DNA from 3 places in the Microbacterium sp. ZW3a genome. Region 1 is predicted to be linked to each of the others. Evidence: predicted binding sites of a transcription regulator. Region 1 holds the regulator's gene; each other region holds the start of a gene.
What was found. Region 1 encodes HrcA, which represses chaperone genes, less so after heat shock. Its sites were predicted from a motif close to TTNGCACTCGNNNNNNNCGAGTGCNAA; they were not measured.
Positions count from the first base shown of each region.

Region 2: a site for HrcA is predicted at 2,102-2,128, ahead of groL (chaperonin GroEL). Genes of this name have one in related genera too.
Region 3: a site for HrcA is predicted at 3,381-3,407, ahead of groES (co-chaperone GroES). Genes of this name have one in related genera too.

Region 1 is NZ_CM169903.1:1,602,803-1,609,761, forward strand. Features, by position in the region: gene ACU6WY_RS07540 (PhoH family protein) at 1-65, opposite strand, end outside; gene ACU6WY_RS07545 (HIT domain-containing protein) at 115-462, opposite strand; gene ACU6WY_RS07550 (16S rRNA (uracil(1498)-N(3))-methyltransferase) at 508-1,242, opposite strand; gene dnaJ (molecular chaperone DnaJ) at 1,245-2,369, opposite strand; gene hrcA (heat-inducible transcriptional repressor HrcA) at 2,420-3,460, opposite strand; gene hemW (radical SAM family heme chaperone HemW) at 3,542-4,759, opposite strand; gene ACU6WY_RS07570 (DUF1990 family protein) at 4,759-5,403, opposite strand; gene lepA (translation elongation factor 4) at 5,450-6,959, opposite strand, start outside.
Region 2 is NZ_CM169903.1:2,180,585-2,187,543, reverse strand. Features, by position in the region: gene ACU6WY_RS10310 (DUF2332 family protein) at 1-775, shown strand, start outside; gene ACU6WY_RS10305 (DUF3263 domain-containing protein) at 785-1,039, shown strand; gene ACU6WY_RS10300 (LytR C-terminal domain-containing protein) at 1,075-1,659, shown strand; gene ACU6WY_RS10295 (cold-shock protein) at 1,792-1,995, shown strand; gene groL (chaperonin GroEL) at 2,166-3,785, shown strand; gene ACU6WY_RS10285 (sensor histidine kinase) at 3,888-5,573, opposite strand; gene ACU6WY_RS10280 (response regulator transcription factor) at 5,706-6,398, opposite strand; gene ACU6WY_RS10275 (DNA repair helicase XPB) at 6,468-6,959, opposite strand, start outside.
Region 3 is NZ_CM169903.1:547,795-554,753, reverse strand. Features, by position in the region: gene ACU6WY_RS02670 (ABC transporter ATP-binding protein) at 1-344, shown strand, start outside; gene ACU6WY_RS02665 (ABC transporter substrate-binding protein) at 531-1,811, opposite strand; gene rarD (EamA family transporter RarD) at 1,950-2,891, opposite strand; gene groES (co-chaperone GroES) at 3,005-3,301, opposite strand; gene ACU6WY_RS02650 (class I SAM-dependent methyltransferase) at 3,433-4,623, shown strand; gene ACU6WY_RS02645 (hypothetical protein) at 4,630-5,097, opposite strand; gene tsaD (tRNA (adenosine(37)-N6)-threonylcarbamoyltransferase complex transferase subunit TsaD) at 5,094-6,209, opposite strand; gene rimI (ribosomal protein S18-alanine N-acetyltransferase) at 6,209-6,712, opposite strand; gene tsaB (tRNA (adenosine(37)-N6)-threonylcarbamoyltransferase complex dimerization subunit type 1 TsaB) at 6,712-6,959, opposite strand, start outside.

The DNA.
Region 1 (6,959 bases):
ACGTCGGGATGTTCCTTCTCGACGACCCGCAGGAGACGGTCCTGCGGTCCGAGGAGCTGGACCATCGCGACGCCGTCGACGTAGATGCGGTCGACGACGGGTTCTTCGGGGGAATCAGCCACCCAGGCTCTTTTCGTTCAGGCCGCCCGCGAGAACGTGGGCGTGCACATGGAAGACGGTTTGACCGGCACCGGCGCCGGTATTGAAGATCAGCCGGAAATCGCCGTCGGCGTGTTCGGCCGCCACGCGGTGGGCGAGGCCCACGATCTCGGTGAGCAGGTCGGGGTCGCCCGCGGCCAGTTCGACGACGTTGCGGTACTGCTGCGTCTTGGGGATGACGAGGAGGTGCACGGGCGCCTTCGGCGCGATGTCGCGGATCGCGAACGCGTTCTCGGTCTCGGCGACGATCTCGGAGGGGATCTCGCCCTGCAGGATGCGCGTGAAGATCGACGGTTCGCTCATGGCATCCAGTCTATCGACGGGGTGCGACACCGGGTCGGGCGCGGCTCACCACCGGCCGTGGACGCTCGAGAGCACCGACAGCGCCGCGGCCCCCGCGGTGGAGGTGCGCAGCACCGTGTCGCCTAGACGCACCAGGCGAGCCCCGGCGCCGCGGAGCGCCTCGAGCTCGTCGGGGGCGATCCCGCCCTCGGGGCCGACGACCAGCACCACGTCGCGTCCGTCGGACACCTCGGATGCCACGGCCGTCAGCCGCTCGGAGGTCGAGGGTTCCAGCACGAGTACGTTCGCGGTGCCCGCCCGCGCGACGAGGTCGGTGAGTCGGGCCACGCCCTCGACCTCGGGGATCCAGGCGCGATGGGCCTGCTTCGCGGCCTCCCGGACGATCGTGCGCCAGCGCGCGAGACCCTTCTCGGCCTTGGCATCCCACCGGGACACACTCCGTGACGCCTGCCAGGGCACGATCGCGTCGACGCCGAGTTCGGTGGCGGCCTGCACGGCGAGCTCGTCACGGTCGCCCTTGGCCAACGCCTGGACGAGCACGAAGCGCGGGGAGGGCGGGACGACCTCGGTGCGTCCGGTGACGACGACGGCGACCTCCTTGGGCGCAACGGCGGTGGTGCGACCCTCGAGCCACACGCCGCGGCCGTCGCCGAGGGTCACCGCCTCGTCGACGCGGACGCGCCGGACCGCCGCAGCGTGGTGGGCCTCGGGGCCGGCCAGCACGACACGGTCGCCGGGGCGTGCCGTGGCGGCGTCATCCGTGACGAAGTGCAGCGCCACGATCAGCCGTGACGGAAGCGGTCGCGGAGCTTGGAGAACATGCCCTGCTGGTGCTCGGCCAGGCGGGGCTGGGGAGCCTTCGTGCGCTTGGCGAATTCCTCGATGAGGGCGCGCTCCTTGTGGTCGAGGCGCGTGGGGGTCACCACGTGCACGCCGACCTTGAGATCACCGCGCTGGTTGCCCCGCAGCGGCGTGATACCGCGGCCCTTGATCGTGAGCACGTCGCCGGACTGCACCCCGGGGCGCACTTCGAGGTCGACGCTGCCGTCGAGCGACTCGATCGTGGTGGTGGTGCCGAGGATGGCATCCGGCATCGACACCTCGAGGGTCGCGAGCAGGTCATCGCCCTCGCGGCTGAACGCGTCGTGCGCCTCGACGGTGATCTCGAGGTAGAGGTCGCCGTTCGGGCCGCCGGCCGGACCGACCTCACCGGAGCCGGGAAGCTGCAGACGCAGGCCCGTCTCGACGCCGGCGGGGATGTCGACCGACACGGTGCGACGAGCACGCACGCGCCCCTGGCCCTGGCAGGTGCCGCAGGGGTACGGAATCGTGGTGCCGTGGCCCTGGCAGACGCTGCAGGGCTGGCTCGTGACGACGTTGCCGAGGAGGCTGCGCACCGTGCGCTGCACATGACCGGAGCCGTGGCAGATGTCGCAGGTGACCTCGCTCGTGCCGGGCTGCGTGCACTCACCGTGGCACGTCTCGCACAGCACGGCGGTGTCGACGTCGAGGTCGCGGTGCACGCCGAACACGACGTCGCCGAGCTGCAGGGTCACGCGAACGAGGGCGTCTTGGCCGCGCTCCCGACGCGAGCGCGGCCGCGGACCGCGGCCCCCGCCCCCCTGTGCGCCGCCGAAGAACGTCTCGAAGATGTCGCTGAAGCCGCCGAAGCCGCCCGCTCCTCCCCCGCCGAACGGGCTCTGGTCGCCGCCCATGTCGTACCGTCGGCGCTGCTCGGGGTCGCTGAGCACGTCGTAGGCGTGGGTCACGAGTTTGAAGCGCTCGGACGCGTCGGCGCCGGGGTTGACGTCGGGGTGCAGCTCGCGGGCGAGCCGTCGGTACGCGCGCTTGATCTCGTCGGCACTGGCGTCGCGTTCGACGCCGAGGACCTCGTAGTGGTCAGCCACAATCGCCTTCCTGTCCGCTCATGCGGGGTCGATCTCGGGTGGGGTGCTCGTCAACGCGTGCTGTCGTCGTCTTCGAGCATCCGGGTCAGGTAGTGCGCGACGGCACGGACCGCCGCGAGGTTGGAGGAGTAGTCCATGCGCGTGGGGCCCAGGAGTCCCACCCGGGCACCGCCGGCGGAGCCGTCGTAGCGGCTCGCGAGCACCGACGCCTCGATGAGGCCGAACGGTTCGTTCTCGCGGCCGATGCTGGCCGAAAGGCCCTGCTCGTCGGCAACCATCTCGCTCATCAGGCGCAGAAGAGTCACCTGCTCCTCGATGGCCTCGAGCAGCGGGTAGATGCTGCCGCGGAAGTCGGACTCGCGCTTGGCCAGCGTCGCCGCCCCGGCCATCACGAGACGGTCCTGCCGGAACTCCTCGAGCTCTTCCCCCACGACGCGCAGCACGGCGTCGGCGATCGCGTCGAGAGCGATCCCGGCACGCGGACCGTCGGCGAGGGCTCCGCCCACGCGCTGCACGCAGTCGGCGACACTGCGGCCGACCAGCACCGCGCCGACGCGGGCGCGCAGCTGCACGATGTCGGTCTCGGTGGGCTCCACGGGAACGAGCGCGATGCGCTGCGAGACACGGCCGGTGTCGGTGACGAGGATGACGAGCACCCGCGGCCCGCCGAGGGCCACGAGTTCCACGTGGGTGAGGTTCGCCCGGGCGAACGAGGGGTACTGCACGATCGCCACCTGACCGGTGAGCTGCGTGAGCGCGCGCACCGTTCGCGCCAGGAGGTCGTCGAGATCGCCCGCCTCATCGAGAAACGATGTGATGGCGCTGCGCTGCGCCGACGAGAGCGGGCGCAGTTCCGCGAGGTGGTCGACGAAGACCCGGTAGCCCTTGTCGGTGGGCACGCGTCCTGACGACGTGTGCGGGGCGACGATGAGGTCTTCGTCTTCGAGCTGCGCCATGTCGTTGCGGATCGTCGCCGCCGAGACACCGAAGGCGTGCCGCTCGACGATCGCCTTGCTGCCGACCGGTTCGCGCGTGTCGACGTAGTCCTGGACGATCGCGCGGAGCACCTGCAAGCCGCGTTCGGACACCATGACCGGCTCCCTCCTCCTGGCACTCCGGACACCTGAGTGCCAATTCTAGGGGATCGGTCCGACCGTCAGCCGGGAACGCGCCTACGCGGTCAGGGCCCGCACGACGGCGTCGGCGAGCAGCCGCCCACGCCGCGTCAGAACGATGCGTCCGCGCACGGCATCCGCCCCCTCGACGAGTCCATCGGCGATGAGGGATGCCACGGCCTTCCGGCCTTCGCCGAGAAGCTCCGACACGGGGAGGCCGTCGCGAATGCGGCTGCGCAGGAGGACCGATTCGAGTCGCCGCGCCGTGTCGTCGGGACGCTCACGGGCCGCCGCCGGGGACTCCCCCGCGGCGAGCCGCTGCGCGTACGCGGCGGGATGCTTGACGTTCCACCAGCGGAGCCCCGCGACGTGACTGTGGGCGCCGGGTCCGAAGCCCCACCAGTCGGTCCCGCGCCAGTAGGCGAGATTGTGCCGGGAGCGGTGGGACGCGTCGGTGGCCCAGTTCGAAACCTCGTACCACTCGTACCCGGCGGCCCCGAGGAGGTCGTCGGCGAGCTCGTACATGTCGGCCTGCAGGTCGTCGTCGGGCATCTCGACCGCACCCGAGCGGATCTGGCGCGCGAGCTTCGTTCCGTCTTCGACGATGAGCGCGTACGCCGAGACGTGGTCGGGAGACAGTGCGGTGGCGGTCTCGAGCGACGCGCGCCAATCGTCGAGCGACTCCCCCGGTGCGCCGTAGATGAGGTCGAGCGACACGTCGAGCCCCGCGCGTCGCGCCGACGCGACGGCCGTGGCGACGTTGCGCGGATCATGCGTGCGATCGAGCACCGCGAGCACGTGCGCCTGCGCCGACTGCATCCCGATCGACAGGCGAGTCACCCCGGCCGCGGCGAGGGTCTCGGCGACGCGGTCGTCGACGGTGTCGGGGTTCGCCTCGACGGTGACCTCGGCGCCGTCCGCGATTCCGAACTCATCGCGGACCGCCGTCAGCATGCGTGCCAGATCGCCGGGCGGGAGCAGGGTCGGGGTCCCGCCCCCGAAGAACACCGTGGATGCCGCGCGCCGCGCGCTCATGGCATCCATGACCGTACCCGCCAGACGCACCTCGCCGGCGAGGGTGTCGGCGAAGTCGTCTTGACGGGCGCCGCGAAGCTCGCTCGCGGTGTACGTGTTGAAGTCGCAGTACCCGCACCGCACGCGGCAGAACGGGACGTGCAGGTAGACACCGAAATCGGTGGTCGCGTCGATCGGGAGGTCGGCGGGCAGGCGTCCGTCGGTCGGGGCCGGGTCTCCGAGTGGCAGGGGCCCGCCCATCAGGACGTGTACAGCGGCGAGATCGCGCGGTGATACCGCTGGAAGAGCGCGCGACGGCGACGGCGGACGAGACCGGTGAACAGTCGGTAAGACGGGGCCGTGGGCCGGTCGAACGCGCGCACGACGAACCACACCTCGTCGTTGTCGCGCCATTCGATCGCGAAGAGCTCCTCGCCGCTGACGATGGAGTGTCCGACCGTTCCGAGGATGTAGCCCACGCGCCGGGGCTCTTCGAACACCGAGATCACGCGCAGGTGCGCGTCGGCGCGGTGGCCGTCGACCTTGCCGTGCAGGCGGACGCTCGTACCGGGGCTCACGAAGGGCGTACCGTCGGCAGCGAAGCGCTGGTCGGACTCGAGGCGGCTAGGAGCAATGGGCGCCCCCTCGGCGTCGAACCCGACACCGGAGTACCCGCCATCGCTGGCCGGACGCACGTCGGTGATGCTCAGCTCACCCGCACGCAGCGGAGCCCACGACAGCAGGAGCTCGCCGGCGGCCGCGAAGCGCTCTTCGCCGCTGCCGATCCGCCAGGCGTCTTCGGCGGGCACGGAATGCTCGGGCGGATACTGCAGGAGGTCGTGCGCCTGGGTGGCACCGACCGCCGCGTAGTCGACCGTGTCGTCGGTGAAGTTCTGCCGGCGCATGAGCTCCAGTCTCCTCTGTCGCAGATGGGAGGACGGTGGGCGTGCTTTACTTCTTCGCCTCGACGTCGCCGGACAGGGCGGCGATGAACGCCTCCTGCGGCACCTCGACGCGGCCCACCATCTTCATGCGCTTCTTGCCCTCTTTCTGCTTTTCGAGGAGCTTGCGCTTACGGGTGATGTCACCGCCGTAACACTTGGCGAGCACGTCTTTGCGGATCGCGCGGATGTTCTCGCGCGCGATGATGCGCGCACCGATCGCAGCCTGAATGGGCACCTCGAACTGCTGGCGCGGGATGAGCTTGCGCAGCCGCTCGGTCATCATCGTGCCGTAGCTGTAGGCCTTCTCACGGTGAACGATCGAGCTGAAGGCATCCACCTTCTCGCCCTGGAGCAGGATGTCGACCTTGACCAGGTCGGCGGTCTGCTGACCGGCCGGTTCGTAGTCGAGGCTCGCGTACCCCTGCGTGCGGGATTTCAGGTGGTCGAAGAAGTCGAACACGATCTCGCCGAGCGGCATGTTGTACCGCAGCTCCACGCGGTCTTCGCTGAGGTAGTCCATGCCGAGCAGCGTGCCGCGGCGGGACTGGCAGAGCTCCATGACCGTGCCGACGTAGTCCTTCGGCAGCAGGATGCCGACCTTGACGATCGGTTCGGAAACCTCGGCGACGCGCCCGTCGGGGTACTCGCTGGGGTTGGTGACCGACACCGTCTCGCCGGTGTCGGTGGTGACCTCGTACGTCACCGACGGGGCGGTGGTGATGAGGTCGAGACCGAACTCGCGCGACAGGCGCTCGGTGATGATCTCGAGGTGCAGCAGGCCGAGGAACCCGCAGCGGAAGCCGAAACCGAGCGCCACCGAGGTCTCGGGCTCGTACTGCAGCGAGGCATCGGACAGCTTCAGCTTGTCGAGCGCTTCGCGCAGCTCGGCGTAGTCGCTGCCGTCGATCGGGTAGATGCCCGAGAAGACCATGGGCTTCGGGTCGGTGTAGCCGGCCAGAGCCTGGGTCGCGGGCTTGCGGTGGTTGGTGATGGTGTCGCCAACCTTGGACTGCCGCACGTCTTTCACGCCCGTGATCAGGTAGCCGACCTCGCCCACGCCGAGACCTCGGGTGGGCACGGGCTCGGGGCTGGACACGCCGATCTCGAGCAGTTCGTGCGTCGCGGTCGTCGACATCATCTGGATGCGCTCGCGCGGCGACAGCGCGCCGTCGACCATGCGGACGTAGGTGACGACGCCGCGGTAGGCGTCGTAGACCGAGTCGAAGATCATCGCGCGCGCCGGGGCATCGGCCTGGCCGACGGGCGCGGGGATCTGCTCGACGATGCGGTCGAGCAGCGCCTCGACGCCCATGCCGGTCTTGCCGCTGACGCGCAGCACGTCTTCCGGCTTCCCGCCGATGAGGCCGGCGAGCTCGGCGGCGTACTTCTCGGGGTCGGCCGCGGGGAGGTCGATCTTGTTGAGCACGGGGATGATCTGCAGATCGTTCTCGAGCGCGAGGTAGAGGTTCGCGAGCGTCTGGGCCTCGATGCCCTGCGCCGCGTCGACGAGCAGGATG
Region 2 (6,959 bases), 580 kb from region 1:
CGCGTGGGCCGCCTGGGTCGTGGACCATGCCGACGCCATCGCGGCGGAGTGCGGACGCCGCAGCGTCCAGACGAACGAGCCGCTGCGCTGCGCCGCCCTCCTCCCCGCGCTCTCGCTCATCGAGGGACCCATTGCTCTCCTCGAGATCGGGGCGAGCGCCGGACTGTGCCTGTATCCCGACCGCTACTCGTACCGGTTCCGCTCGCCGAAGGGCACCGAGACGGTTCTGCATCCGGTGGGTGGGCCGAGCACCGTCATGCTCGAGAGCGTGGTCGAGGGCGACCCGCCCCTGCGCATGCCCAATGTGGTGTGGCGTGCGGGCATCGACCTGCATCCCCTCGATCCGCGTGATGCGGAGGACCGCGCCTGGCTCACCGGCCTGGTGTGGCCGGGCGAGGAGGGGCGTCTCGAGCGCGTGGCGGCGGCTCTGGATATCGCGGCGGCCGACCCCGCGGTCCTCGTCGCCGGCGACGGGGCCGCGGCGCTGCCCGAACTGGCCTCCCGCGCTCCGCGCGACGCCACGCTCGTCGTCACCACCCCCGGGGTGCTCGCACACGTCCCACGGGTGCATCGAGGACCCGTCATCACCGCGGCGCGGAACGCGGGGCGCTGGATCACCCTGGACGCGGCGGGGTTGCACGATGCCTGGAACGGGATGCCGACGATCCGCCCGGGGGGTTTCGCGCTCGCGCTCGACGGTGATGTGCTCGCCAGCGTCGATCCGCTCGGCGCGTGGGTGGCGTGGCATCCGGAGGTCGGCGACGGCGCGCAGTAGCGTGGCGTGGTGCCCCTCTCCGACCGCGACCGCGCCTTCCTCGCCTTCGAGGGTGAGTGGCGTCGCCACGGCGGTGCGAAAGAAGAGGCGATCCGCGCAGAGTTCGATCTCGCGCCGGCACGGTACTACCAGCTCCTGGGGCGTCTGCTGGACGACCCCGAGGCTCTCGCCCACGACCCCATGCTCGTGCGCCGCCTGCGTCGGCGGCGCGACGAGGCCGCTCAGCAGCACCGCGCCCGCCTGGGCCGCACCGCGGTCCGCTGACGGGGGTCGGCGACCCTGACCGATACCATCGTCCAATGCCCAAATCGACCTTCCCTCGGGATCGCTTCGACGACCTGACGTCCGATGCCGGTCGAGTCGGCGCGCACCGAGCAGAGACCCCTCGGTCTCGGGGCTGGGTCGTTTTCCTCTGGGCGGTTCTGATTACCATCGTGCTCGTGATCGTTGGGATCTTCGGCACCCTCGTGGCATCCGGTCGGATCTCGCTCGGATCGGAGCCCGCACCGACGCCGACGGTCGTCGAGACCCCTCCCGCGGTGACTGACACCTCGTATTCGGTCGTCGTTCTCAACGGGACGGCCGACGAGGGGCTCGCGGGGAACCTTCGCGATCAGATCGTGCAGGCGGGCTGGGCAGGCGACGCCGTGCAGACGGGCGACTCCGACACGACCGACTTCCCCACGACGACGGTGTACTACCGGGGCCCGGAAGACGAAGAGGCTGCTCGCGGACTCGCCAACGTCATCGGGGGAGCGGAGATCGCTCAGGACAGTTTCCTGCAGCCCACCGACGACCCGAACACCCCCGATGACGAGAGCGCCGAGAAGCGCCTGGTCGTGGTGATCGGACTCGACCGCGCGGCCGGCCAGCCCACCTCCTGAGGGCCTTCGCGGGCCCGTGTTTCCGCGGCGTAAAAAGTTGGATGCACGCGTGTCAACAATGCCCCTGCGGGCCTCGGCGGCCCGTGTCCGCGTGCTTACGATGACCTCGTCATTCAGCAACAGGAGATTCGCATGACGCAGGGCACCGTCAAATGGTTCAACGCCGAGAAGGGTTACGGCTTCATCACCGTGACGGACGGCCAGGACGTCTTCGTCCATTATTCGAACATCGAGATGTCGGGCTTCCGCGTTCTCGAAGAGGGTCAGGCCGTGGAGTTCACGGTCGGTTCCGGGCAGAAGGGGCCGCAGGCCGAGTCCGTTCGCCTGATGGCCTGACATCGTTCCTCCCCGCCGCCGTGGCATCCCTCACCGGATGCCACGGCGGCGTCGTTCGTGCCGGTGCGGGCGGCTTGCACTCCCCAGGGGCGAGTGCCAGAATGAGTTAGCACTCGCTTTCGTCGAGTGCCAAATCTGGAAGTCACCCGTCCGGGAGGGACGACACACTTATGGCAAAGATCATCGCTTTCGACGAAGAGGCCCGCCGCGGCCTCGAGCGTGGCCTCAACACGCTGGCCGACGCCGTCAAGGTGACCCTGGGCCCTCGCGGCCGCAACGTCGTGCTCGAGAAGAAGTGGGGCGCTCCCACCATCACGAACGACGGTGTCTCGATCGCCAAGGAGATCGAGCTCGACGACCCGTACGAGAAGATCGGCGCCGAGCTGGTCAAGGAGGTCGCCAAGAAGACCGACGACGTCGCCGGTGATGGCACCACCACCGCGACCGTCCTCGCTCAGGCACTCGTGCGCGAAGGTCTGCGCAACGTCGCAGCCGGCGCCGACCCCATCTCGCTCAAGAAGGGCATCGAGAAGGCCGTCAAGGCCGTGACCGACGAGCTGCTCGCCTCCGCCAAGGAGGTGGAGTCGAAGGAGCAGATCGCCGCCACCGCGTCGATCTCGGCCGCTGACCCCGCCATCGGCGCGCTCATCGCCGAGGCCATCGACAAGGTCGGCAAGGAGGGCGTGGTCACCGTCGAGGAGTCCAACACCTTCGGCACCGAGCTCGAGCTCACCGAGGGTATGCGCTTCGACAAGGGCTACCTGAACCCCTACTTCGTCACCGACCCCGAGCGTCAGGAAGCGGTCTTCGAAGACCCGTACATCCTCATCGCGAACCAGAAGATCTCCAACATCAAGGACCTTCTGCCCATCGTCGACAAGGTGATCCAGGAGGGCAAGGAACTCCTCATCATCGCCGAGGACGTCGAGGGCGAAGCTCTGGCGACGCTGGTGCTCAACAAGATCCGCGGCATCTTCAAGTCGGCTGCCGTCAAGGCGCCCGGCTTCGGCGACCGCCGCAAGGCTCAGCTCCAGGACATCGCGATCCTCACGGGCGGCCAGGTCATCACCGAAGAGGTGGGCCTCAAGCTCGAGAACGCGACCGTCGACCTGCTCGGCCGTGCGCGCAAGGTCATCATCACCAAGGACGAAACGACCATCGTCGAGGGTGCCGGTGACTCCGCGCTGATCGAGGGTCGCGTGACCCAGATCCGTCGCGAGATCGAGAACACCGACAGCGACTACGACCGCGAGAAGCTCCAGGAGCGCCTCGCCAAGCTCGCCGGTGGCGTTGCCGTCATCAAGGCGGGCGCGGCCACCGAGGTCGAGCTCAAGGAGCGCAAGCACCGCATCGAAGACGCCGTGCGCAACGCCAAGGCTGCCGTCGAAGAGGGCGTCGTCGCCGGTGGTGGCGTGGCCCTCATCCAGGCCGGCAAGACCGCGTTCGCGAACCTCGAGCTCTCGGGCGACGAGGCGACCGGCGCGAACATCGTCAAGGTCGCCATCGAGGCTCCGCTCAAGCAGATCGCGCTCAACGCCGGTCTCGAGCCGGGTGTCGTGGCCAACAAGGTCGCCGACCTCCCCGTCGGACACGGCCTGAACGCCGCGACCGGTGAGTACGGTGACCTCTTCGCGCAGGGCATCATCGACCCCGCCAAGGTGACCCGCTCGGCGCTGCAGAACGCCGCGTCGATCGCCGGTCTGTTCCTCACGACCGAGGTCGTCGTTGCCGACAAGCCCGAGAAGGCCTCGGCGGCTCCCGCCGACCCGACCGGTGGCATGGACTTCTGATCCACGCCTAGGCATCACAGAGAAGGTCCCCTCCTCCGGGAGGGGACCTTCTTTCGTGTCCTCAGCGAGTGGCGTTCCTGGGCTGCCCTGACGGGCGCCGGCTCAGGATGCCGCGGGCGACTCATTCGTGTCGGGCCGGAATTCCTCGGGCAACCGATCGAGCGGTCGGGTCTCGATGAGGGCGTGCTCCTGGGCGTCGCGACGCTCGGCCAGGGGGAGGGACACTCGGAAGGTCGCCCCGCCGCCCGGGGTGTCGTACACCTCGACGGTGCCGTGCAGCAGATCGACGATGGATGCCACGATCGACAGCCCCAGGCCCGAGCCGCCGGTCTCGCGAGTGCGCGAGGTGTCGGCGCGCCAGAAGCGCTGGAAGATCTGCTCGCGGATCTGCTCGGGAACGCCCTCGCCGTGGTCGACGACCTCGATCCACCCCATGTCGGCCTCGGCATCCACGCCCACGCGCAGGCCGATGGGGGAGTCGTCGGATGTGAAGCGCCGCGCGTTGCCGAGGAGGTTCGCCACGACCTGGCGCACGCGGTTCTCATCGCCCAGCACGATGGGGGCCAGCCGCGGCGTGTTCCGTGCCGGGGGTGCGACCGGAATCGGTGCCGTCGCGGCGTCGCCGTCGGCAGGGGATGCCGTGACCTCGGGCGTCTCCCTCTGGCGGCGTCGCAGTCGCGACAGGGTGGCCCCGGCGATCGCCATCGCCGAGGTGGTCGGTGCGGACCTCCGCCGCGCCGCCGACGCCTCACTCGCCGATTGGCCCGTGTCGAGCGTCATCATCGGCAGGACCAGCTCGTCACGGCTGGTCGTGTCATCGACGGTCACCTCGCGCTGCGGCGACGTCACGCGGAGGTCGAGGGCGGCGTCCCGGGCGATTGGGCGCAGGTCGAGGGTCGTGATCGCCACGTCGCGGCGCTCGTCGAGGCGCGCCAGGGCGAGGAGGTCTTCGACCAGCGCTCCCATCCGGATCGCCTCTTTCTCGATGCGCTCCATGGCCTGGGCGACGTCGTCGTCGGAGCGGATCGCCCCCATCCGGTACAGCTCCGCGTAACCGCGCATCGTCACGAGCGGAGTGCGGAGCTCGTGGCTCGCGTCACCGATGAACCGGCGCATCTGGCGCACCGTGGCATCCCGCTGGTTGAGGGCCCCGTCGATGCGCGCGAGCATGGCGTTGATCGCCGCCTTCAACCGCCCCACCTCGGTGTCGGGCACGATGTCGGTGAGGCGCTGGCTGAAGTCGCCGGCGGCGATGTCCATCGCCGTGGTCTCGACCTGGCCGAGGCTGCGGAAGGTCAGCGTTACCAGCCATCGGGTCAGAAGGGCGCTGGCGATGAGGATCAGCAGGGCGACGAACCCGTAGATGCCCACATAGGCCGCGACGATCCGGTCGGTGGGGGCCAGCGGCTGGATCACCATCTGGGTGTACACGCCGTTGTATCCCGGCAGGACGAGCTGGCCCACGCGGGCGAGAAAGTGCTGCCCGGAGACGGGGTCCTCGAGATCGATGCGACGGTCGACCTGGCTGTAGGTCTGCTCTACGGTGAAGGTCTCGGGGAGCTGTGGCACCGTCTTCATGGGAGTGCCGTTGTAGAAGGCCTCCCGCTGACCGTCGGGGCCGTACACGACGACCATCGAGCCAATCTGCGGGGCGTTGTCGAGCTGGGTGAACGACAGCTGCCCGTCGATGTCGCTGGTGAGGAAGATGCTGTTGGCGATGTTGCCCGCCGCCTGCTGCCCCAGCTGCTCGTCGAGGTTGTTGATGAGCGTCGTGCGGAGGAAGACCATCGTCCCGATGCCGGCCGCGAACAAGCCGACGGCCAAGAGCGTGACGGTGACGCCGGTGACCTTCGTGCGAAGGCTCAACCGGCGCCACCAGCGCGTCAGCGCATCGTCGGAGTTCTCCAGGATCGCCCCCGCTCAGGCGCTCTTGCCGGACTTCAGCATGTAGCCGAAGCCGCGCTTGGTCTGGATGAGCGGCTCGGAGGAGTGCGGATCGATCTTGCGGCGCAGGTAAGAGATGTAGCTCTCGACGATGCCGGCGTCGCCGTTGAAGTCGTACTCCCACACGTGGTCGAGAATCTGAGCCTTCGACAGCACGCGGTTGGGGTTGAGCATGAGGTAGCGCAGGAGCTTGAATTCGGTGGGGCTGAGGTCGATGGATACGTCGCCCACGCTGACGTCGTGGGTGTCCTGGTCCATGGTCAACTCGCCCGTGCGGATGACCGACTCCTCGTCGGCCTGCATCGTGCGGCGCAGGATCGCCTGGATGCGGGCGACGATCTCGTCGAGGCTGAAGGGCTTGGTGACGTAGTCGTCGCCGCCGGCGTTGAGGCCGGTGATCTTGTCTTCGGTCTCGTCCTTCGCGGTGAGGAAGAGGATGGGAGCGGTGTAGCCGGCCCCACGAAGACGCTTGGTGACACTGAACCCGTTCATGTCGGGCAGCATCACGTCGAGCACAATGAGGTCGGGTTCCTCTTCGAGGACGGCCGAGATGGTCTGCGCGCCGTTGCCGACGGCCCGGACCTGGAATCCGGCGAAACGCAGGCTCGTGATGAGCAGGTCGCGGATGTTCGGTTCGTCGTCCACGACGAGGATGCGCGGTGCAGTCATGCGCCCATTATCGTGACTTCACCCAAGGAACCGCTGGATATCGCGTGAAACGCCGCGCACTGATATGGCTCAGGCCGCGACGGCGCCGATCCCATCGGCATCCAAAATGGTGTAGGCGTAGCCCTGCTCAGCCAGGAACCGCTGGCGGTTCTGGGCGAAATCCTGGTCGACGGTGTCGCGGGCGATCAGCGTGTAGAAGCTCGCCGTGTGCCCGGACTGCTTCGGACGCAGGAGGCGTCCGAGGCGCTGAGCCTCTTCTTGGCGCGAGCCGAACGACCCCGACACCTGCACGGCCACCGAGGCCTCGGGCAGATCGACCGAGAAGTTGGCCACCTTCGACACCACCAGCAGCGAGATCGTGCCCTCGCGGAAGGCCTGGAAGAGCTGCTCGCGCTCGGCGACGGGGGTCGCCCCCGTGATCTTCGGGGCGTTCAGCGCCTCGGCCAGTTCGTCGATCTGGTCGAGGTACTGTCCGATCACGAGGACGCGTTCACCCGGATGCCGCTCGACGAGGCGCTTGACGACGTCGATCTTCGCGGGGGCCGTGGCGGCGAGGCGGTA
Region 3 (6,959 bases), 1.1 Mb from region 1:
AGCGTCAGATGGTCGCCATGGGCCGCGCGCTGATGATGGACCCGTCGGTACTGCTGCTCGACGAGCCGTCAGCGGGCCTCTCCCCCGTGCGTCAGGACGAGACGTTCCTGCGCGTGGCGGAGATCAACCGCGCGGGCGTGACGATCATCATGGTCGAGCAGAACGCCCGCCGCTGCCTGCAGATCTGCCACCGGGCCTATGTGCTCGACCAGGGCAAGGACGCGTACACCGGCACCGGCCGGGAGCTGCTCACGGACCCCCGCGTCATCGAGCTGTACCTCGGCACGCTGGCCGCTGATGAAGATGCCAAGCGCGACAGCGCCAAGCAGCCCCCGATCGACTGACGACAGCTCCTCACAGCGCCCCGTGGCCTCGGCCGCGGGGCGCTGTCGTATGTGCCCGGGATCAGGTGACCCCGTCGGGCGTCGCGCCGTGTATGCCGTCGGTGGCATGTTCCGGATGCCACGTTCTCGGCGCACGCGAACGGGCCCGGATCCTGAAGGATCCGGGCCCGTCGTTGCGGTGTCAGGTCACTCGGTGAGCGAGCCGAACTCCGTGTTGAGGAGGGTGTACTTGTTGTCGGCACCGTACTGGTAGATACCGATGTACGCCTCGGTCGGGTCACCGTTCTCGTCGAACGTGATCGGGCCGGAGACACCGTCGTAGTCGATGTCGGTGCCCTCGTTGATCAGCGCGAGGCAGTCGGCGAAGGTCGTGCACTTCTCGCCACCCTCGGTGACCGACTGCAGGTTGTCGCGGATCGCGGTGCCCGAGTCATCCTTGGCCTGCGCGGCGGCGAGGGCCGCCACGATGACCGCGTCGTACGACTCCGGCGCGTAGCTGAAGTCGGTCAGAGCGGGGTCGACCTCCAGGAGGCGGGCCTGGAACTCGGTGTCGGCGGGGTTACCGGGCAGGGTGCCCTTGGCGCCCTCGAGCGTGCCCGCGGCGAACTCGTACGAGTTGGACAGGTTGCCGTCGACGAAGTAGACCTTCGACCCCGGGAAGCCCTGGGTGTTGACCAGCTGCGGGATGATCGAGGAGGTCTCCTCGAACGCGATCACGGCGATCGCGTCGGGCTGAGCGGCCAGGAGCTCGTCGACCTGCGACGTGAACACCGTGTCACCCGGGTTGTACGGGACGGAGACCGAGACCTCGCCACCGGCGGCCTCGATGGCGGTGGTCGCGTTGTCCTTCAGGCCGATGCCGTACGGGTCGTTGATGTAGATGATGCCGACGTTGGCGGCACCATCACCGGTCATGAGGTTTCCGAGCACGCGACCCTGCAGGACGTCGGACGGAGCCGTGCGCCAGTAGTAGCCGTCGTCGTCGTAGGTGGTGAAGTCGGGCGAGGTGTTCGCGGGCGAGATCTGCACGACGCCCGCATCGACCAGCTGGTCGATGAACGTGAACGACACACCCGACGACGCGGCACCGATGACGACGTCGGCGCTGGCGTCGACGAGCTCGCTCGCCGACTGCGTGGCGATGTCGGTCGTGGTGTCACCCGAGTCACGCTCGGTGAGCTGGACGGAGAACGGGAACGCGTCGCCCGTGGCCTCGATGTCCTGGATCGCGAGCTTCACACCCGCGACCTCGGGCGGGCCGAGGAAGGCGAGGTTTCCGGTGGCGGGCAGGATGGTACCGACGTGGAAGGTTCCGTCGGCTTCCGACACGGCGCCTCCGCCGGACGAAGCGCTGGGCGCGGCGGCGTCGCCGCCTCCGGCGCAACCGGCGAGGACGAGCGCGCTGGCACCGACCAGGGCGATACCGCCCAGGGCCTTGCCAGCGCGCGTACGCGTGAAGACGCTCATAGTGCTCCTTGCTGTGGATGAACGTTGGGCGGCGCAACGGCGCCGCCTGGTGTCCTAAACCTAATCGTCTGCACGTTTTCGCCGTGTTGCCGTTCGTTAACGATGTGCGTCGCCGAGGTCACGGCGTCATAACGCCCTCTAGACGGGTTCGGTGACGTCGGGTATGGCGGGCCGCCGCCGCCGCGCCGCCACCACGGAGTCGATGCTGAGCAGCGCCAGCGCCAGCCATACCAGCCCGAATCCGATCCACCGCTCGACGGTCATCGGTTCGCCCAGAACCCACACGCCGATGGCGAACTGCAGGATCGGGGCGACGAACTGAATGAGCCCCAGGACGCTGAGGGGCGCACGGCGCGCCCCTGCGGCGAAGAGCAGCAGCGGAATCGCGGTGATAGCCCCCGCAGACGCGAGGAGCGCGGTGTGCACGGGCCCCTGCGTCCCCATGGTCAGGCCGGTGGTCGCGGCCACGATCACCAGCTGGGCGACCGCGATCGGCAGGAGCCAGAACGATTCGAGGGTGAGTCCGCTGACGGCATCCACCGACGGCCCGATCTGCTTCTTGACCAGCCCGTAGACGCCGAACGACAGCGCGAGGGTGAGCGCGATCCACGGGAATCTGCCGTAACCCACGACGATGACAGCGATGGCCACGACGGCCAGCCCGATCGCGATCCACGGCACCAGGCGGAGACGCTCGCGCAGCACGGTCACCGCCAGCAGGACCGTGACGATCGGGTTGATGAAGTACCCGAGGCTCGTCTCGATGACGTGACCCGTCAGGGTACCGATGAGGTAGGTCTGCCAGTTCACATAGATGAGCACGCCCGCCAGGGCCGTGAGACCCAGCAACCGGGGCCGGCGAATGATCGCCAGGAACGGACGCCACCCCCGCAGCACCGTCAGCAGAAGCAGGCAGAACACGAACGCCAGCACGATGCGCCACGCGACGATCTCCCAGGCCTCGGTCGGCCGCAGGAGCAGAAAGTACAGCGGCAGGAAACCCCACAGCAGGTAGGCGGCGAGAGCGAACAGGCCTCCGCGGAGAGCTCCCGCAGCGGGGGGCGAGGAGGGGAGGGTCACGTCCTCAGCCTAGGCGCGCGTGCCCGGGCGGATCCGCCCCGAGGGCCCGCGCCTGACAAAGACGAAACCCCGGATGCCGAGGCATCCGGGGTTTCGAGACAGTTGCAGTGCGATCAGCGCACGACCACCGCGAGAACATCGCGGGCCGAGAGCACGAGGTACTCGTCGGCGCCGAACTTGACCTCGGTGCCGCCGTACTTGCTGTAGAGCACGCGGTCGCCGACGGTGACGTCGAGGGGGACACGGTTGCCGTTGTCGTCGATGCGACCGGGGCCGACGGCGACGACCTCGCCCTCCTGCGGCTTCTCCTTGGCGGTGTCGGGGATGACGAGACCACTCGCCGTGGTCTGCTCAGCCTCGACCTGCTTGATGACGATGCGGTCCTCGAGCGGCTTGATGGAAACCGACACGGTCTACCTCTTCTTTCTCGTTACAGAAGACTTGTCAGCACTCACGCGGGGAGAGTGCTAATTCGAGTGTAGAGAAGCCCTGGCACTCACGCAACGCGAGTGCCAACACATTCCGCGCCTAGGCTGGCTCGGTGGACACCAGCGAGCTGACGGCCCTGCTCACGCCCGACGGACTCCGCCTCCTCGACGAGATCGGGCCCCTCTCCTCCACCGACGAGGCCGCGCGCGCCGTGTCACGACTCCGGGCGGCCGGTCACTCCCCCGACCTCGTCTCCGCGGTGGTGGGGCAGGCCCGGCTGCGCGACCGCGCCGCCGCGAAGTTCGGACCCTTTGCCGATCGCATGCTCTTCACCCGCGCCGGGCTCGAGCAGGCGACCCGGCTGTCCATCGCCGCCCGCCACGCGGGCCGCTTCCGGGCCGCGGGCATCGCGAGCACGGCCGACCTCGGCTGCGGGATCGGCGGCGACGCCCTCGGAATGGCGGGTCTCGGCATCCGGGTGCACGCCGTCGACGCCGACGAGGTCACGGCCGCGATCGCGGCCTACAACCTGGCCCCGTTCGGTGAGAGTGCAACCGTCGCACACGGCCGCGCCGAAGATGCCGACCTTCGCGACATCGACGCGGTGTGGCTCGACCCCGCCCGCCGTACTCCCGGGCACGGCCAGACCCGCCGCGTCTCGTCCGAGCAATGGTCGCCGTCGCTGGACTGGGTGTTCCGCCTGCTGCAGGGGATGCCCGGTGGCGTGAAGCTCGGCCCGGCTTTCGACCGCGAGCTGATCCCGGCCGACGTCGAAGCTCAGTGGATCAGCGCCGACGGATCGACGATCGAGCTCGTTCTGTGGGCGGGGAGACTCGCTCGGCCCGGAGTGCGGCGTGCCGCGCTGGTGGTTCGAGGAGACGACGCGTGGGAGCTCACCGCGCCCGCCGATACACCTGACGTGCAGCAGCGCGAGCTCGGCGCCTTCGTGCACGAGCCCGACGGAGCGGTGATCCGCGCACGGTTGATCGGCGAGGTCGCCCGATCACTGGAGGCCGGGATGCTGGCACCCGGGATCGCGTACCTCACCTCGGACGCGCCCGTGACGAGCCCGTTCGTGTCGTCGTTCCGGGTGCGGGAAGAGGTGCCGGCGGAGCCGAAGAAGCTCGCGCGGGTGCTGCGGGAGCGCGGCATCGGGACGCTCGAGATCAAGAAGCGCGGCGTCGACGTGGACCCCGCGACGCTGCGGACGCGTCTCTCGTTGCGCGGCGAGGAATCCGCCACGCTGATTCTCACGCGGGTCGGGAACCGCCGTCTGGCCCTGCTGGCCGACCGGGTGCGGTGACGCGGACTACGCCGCCGGCAACTGCGGCAGCGCCCACAGCAGCCACCCGGTGCTGAAGACGACCGATACCGCGGCCAGCACGAGCGCCCACACCGCCACCCGGCGACTGTCGTGCGCGCGACGCAACGACATGATCGCTGTGAGGATGCCCACGACCCCCAGCGGGAGCAGCACCCCCACGAACAGTGACGCCACCAGCGCCGTGATCGCCAGCGCCAGCGCCCACGGCGCGAGCGAGGGCGGGGCGGTCGGCTGGGGCGGGTTCCACGGCAGCACGTGCTCACCGAAAGCGGCTCTCTCGAGCTGCGCGGTCGGGAGGCGGTGGTCGTCGAGCGCCTCCCCCGCCGCGATCTGCTCGAGCGCGCTCGGCACCGCGGCACCGGTCGGGGACACTCCGGACGGCGCGGACCCCGCCGGGACTGCCTCCGCCGCGGCCTTCCGTGCCCGCCGACTCGGCGGGGTCGGCTCGCTCATGACACGATCCCGGCCGTCGACGGCGCCTCCGCGGCACCGGGGGCGGTGGCATCCGGATCTTCGGCGACCTGGATCTCGGTCACCGGCAGCGTCGAGTCGGCCCCGAACGCGAGGGTCGACGGGCGCCGGCCCGAGGCGATGAGCTCGGCGGCGAGCGCGGCGATCATCGCGCCGTTGTCGGTGCAGAGCCGCAGGGGCGGGATGCGCACGGCGACACCGGCAGCCGCGGCCCGTTCGAGGGCGACGTCGCGCAGGCGCTTGTTGGCGATCACCCCGCCCCCGAGGAGCAACCGGGGAACGCCGTACCGCTCGCACGCGTCGAGGGCCTTGGTGACGAGCACGTCGACCACGGCCTCGCGGAACGACGCGGCCACATCGGCCACCGGCACCGGCTCTCCCGCTGCCTCGTGCTGCTCGACCCAGCGCGCCACGGCGGTCTTGAGCCCCGAGAACGAGAAGTCGTAACGGTGGGATGCCATGTCGGACGCGCGTGAGAGCCCGCGGGGGAAGCGGATCGCGGTGGGATCCCCCGCGGCGGCGACGCGATCGATCTCGGGGCCGCCGGGATAGGGCAGCTTCAGCAGGCGAGCGACCTTGTCGAATGCCTCGCCCGCGGCGTCATCCATCGTCTCGCCGAGGAGCTCGACGTCGCTGGTGAGATCGCGCACGAGCAGCAGAGAGGTGTGCCCGCCGCTCACGAGCAGGGCGACGGTGGGGTACTCGAGCTCGCCCGCGTCGGCGTCGAGGATGTCGGCGGCGATGTGCCCGACGAGGTGGTTCACGGCGTAGAGCGGCTTGTCGAGGGCGACGGCGAGACCCTTCGCCGCCCCGACCCCCACCATCAGCGCTCCGGCGAGCCCGGGGCCGCTGGTGACGGCGACCGCGTCGAGGTCGGCGAGGGTCACCCCGGCGTCGGCGAGCGCGGCGTCGATCGAGGGCTGCAGCGCCTCGAGGTGCGCCCGGGCAGCAACCTCGGGCACGACCCCGCCGTAGCGGGCGTGTTCGTCCATGCTCGAGGCGATCGTGTTGCTCAGCAGCTGCCGACCGCGGACGATCCCGATCCCGGTCTCGTCGCAGCTGGTCTCAATACCCAGGACGAGCGGCGCGTCCATCAGCACCATCCTTTTCCGGTCGTCGCCGCGTCGTCGGGCGTGCGTCGCGCGGCCCACCCCCGCAGGTCGAGTTGCATCACGATCGCGTCGACGTCGTCGGGCTGGTAGTACCGCGGGCGGCGTCCGACCTCCGCGAATCCCTCGGAGGCGTACAGCGCCTGCGCGACGGGGTTGTCGGCGCGCACCTCGAGGAACACGTCGTGCACGCCGCGGCGCTCGGCCTCGGCGAGGAGGTCGATCAGGAGCGCCCGCCCGCGCCCCCGACCACGCGCGGTCTCGGCGATCGTGATCGTCTGGATGTCGGCATCCCGCGACCCGCGCACGGCGCGCAGTCCCGCATACCCGACGAGGCGCCCGGCCTCTTCGACCACGACGTACCAGCCGTGCGGCGACGCCAGCTCCTCGCGCATCATCGCGGGACTCCACGCGTCGGTGGGGAACGAGGCGTGCTCGAGGGCCATGATCGCGTCGAGGTCGGCGGCGGTGGCGGCGCGGGTGGGCATCAGCTCACCCGCTTCGGAGCGTGGGCGGCGACGACGTCGGGGCTGCGCAGGTAGAGCGGCTCGGTATCCGCGAGGGTGCGACCGGCATCGAGCGCGCGCGCCGCGGCGAGCGCGATCATCGCGGCAGAGACGCTCGTCGCGTCGTACCGGACGGCGCCGGCCTCGGCGAGCCGGGCATCGAGGTCGTCGCGGGGGCTGAGCGTGGCATCCGTGATCCGAACCGGCAGTCCGTCGTCGTCGAGGCCGT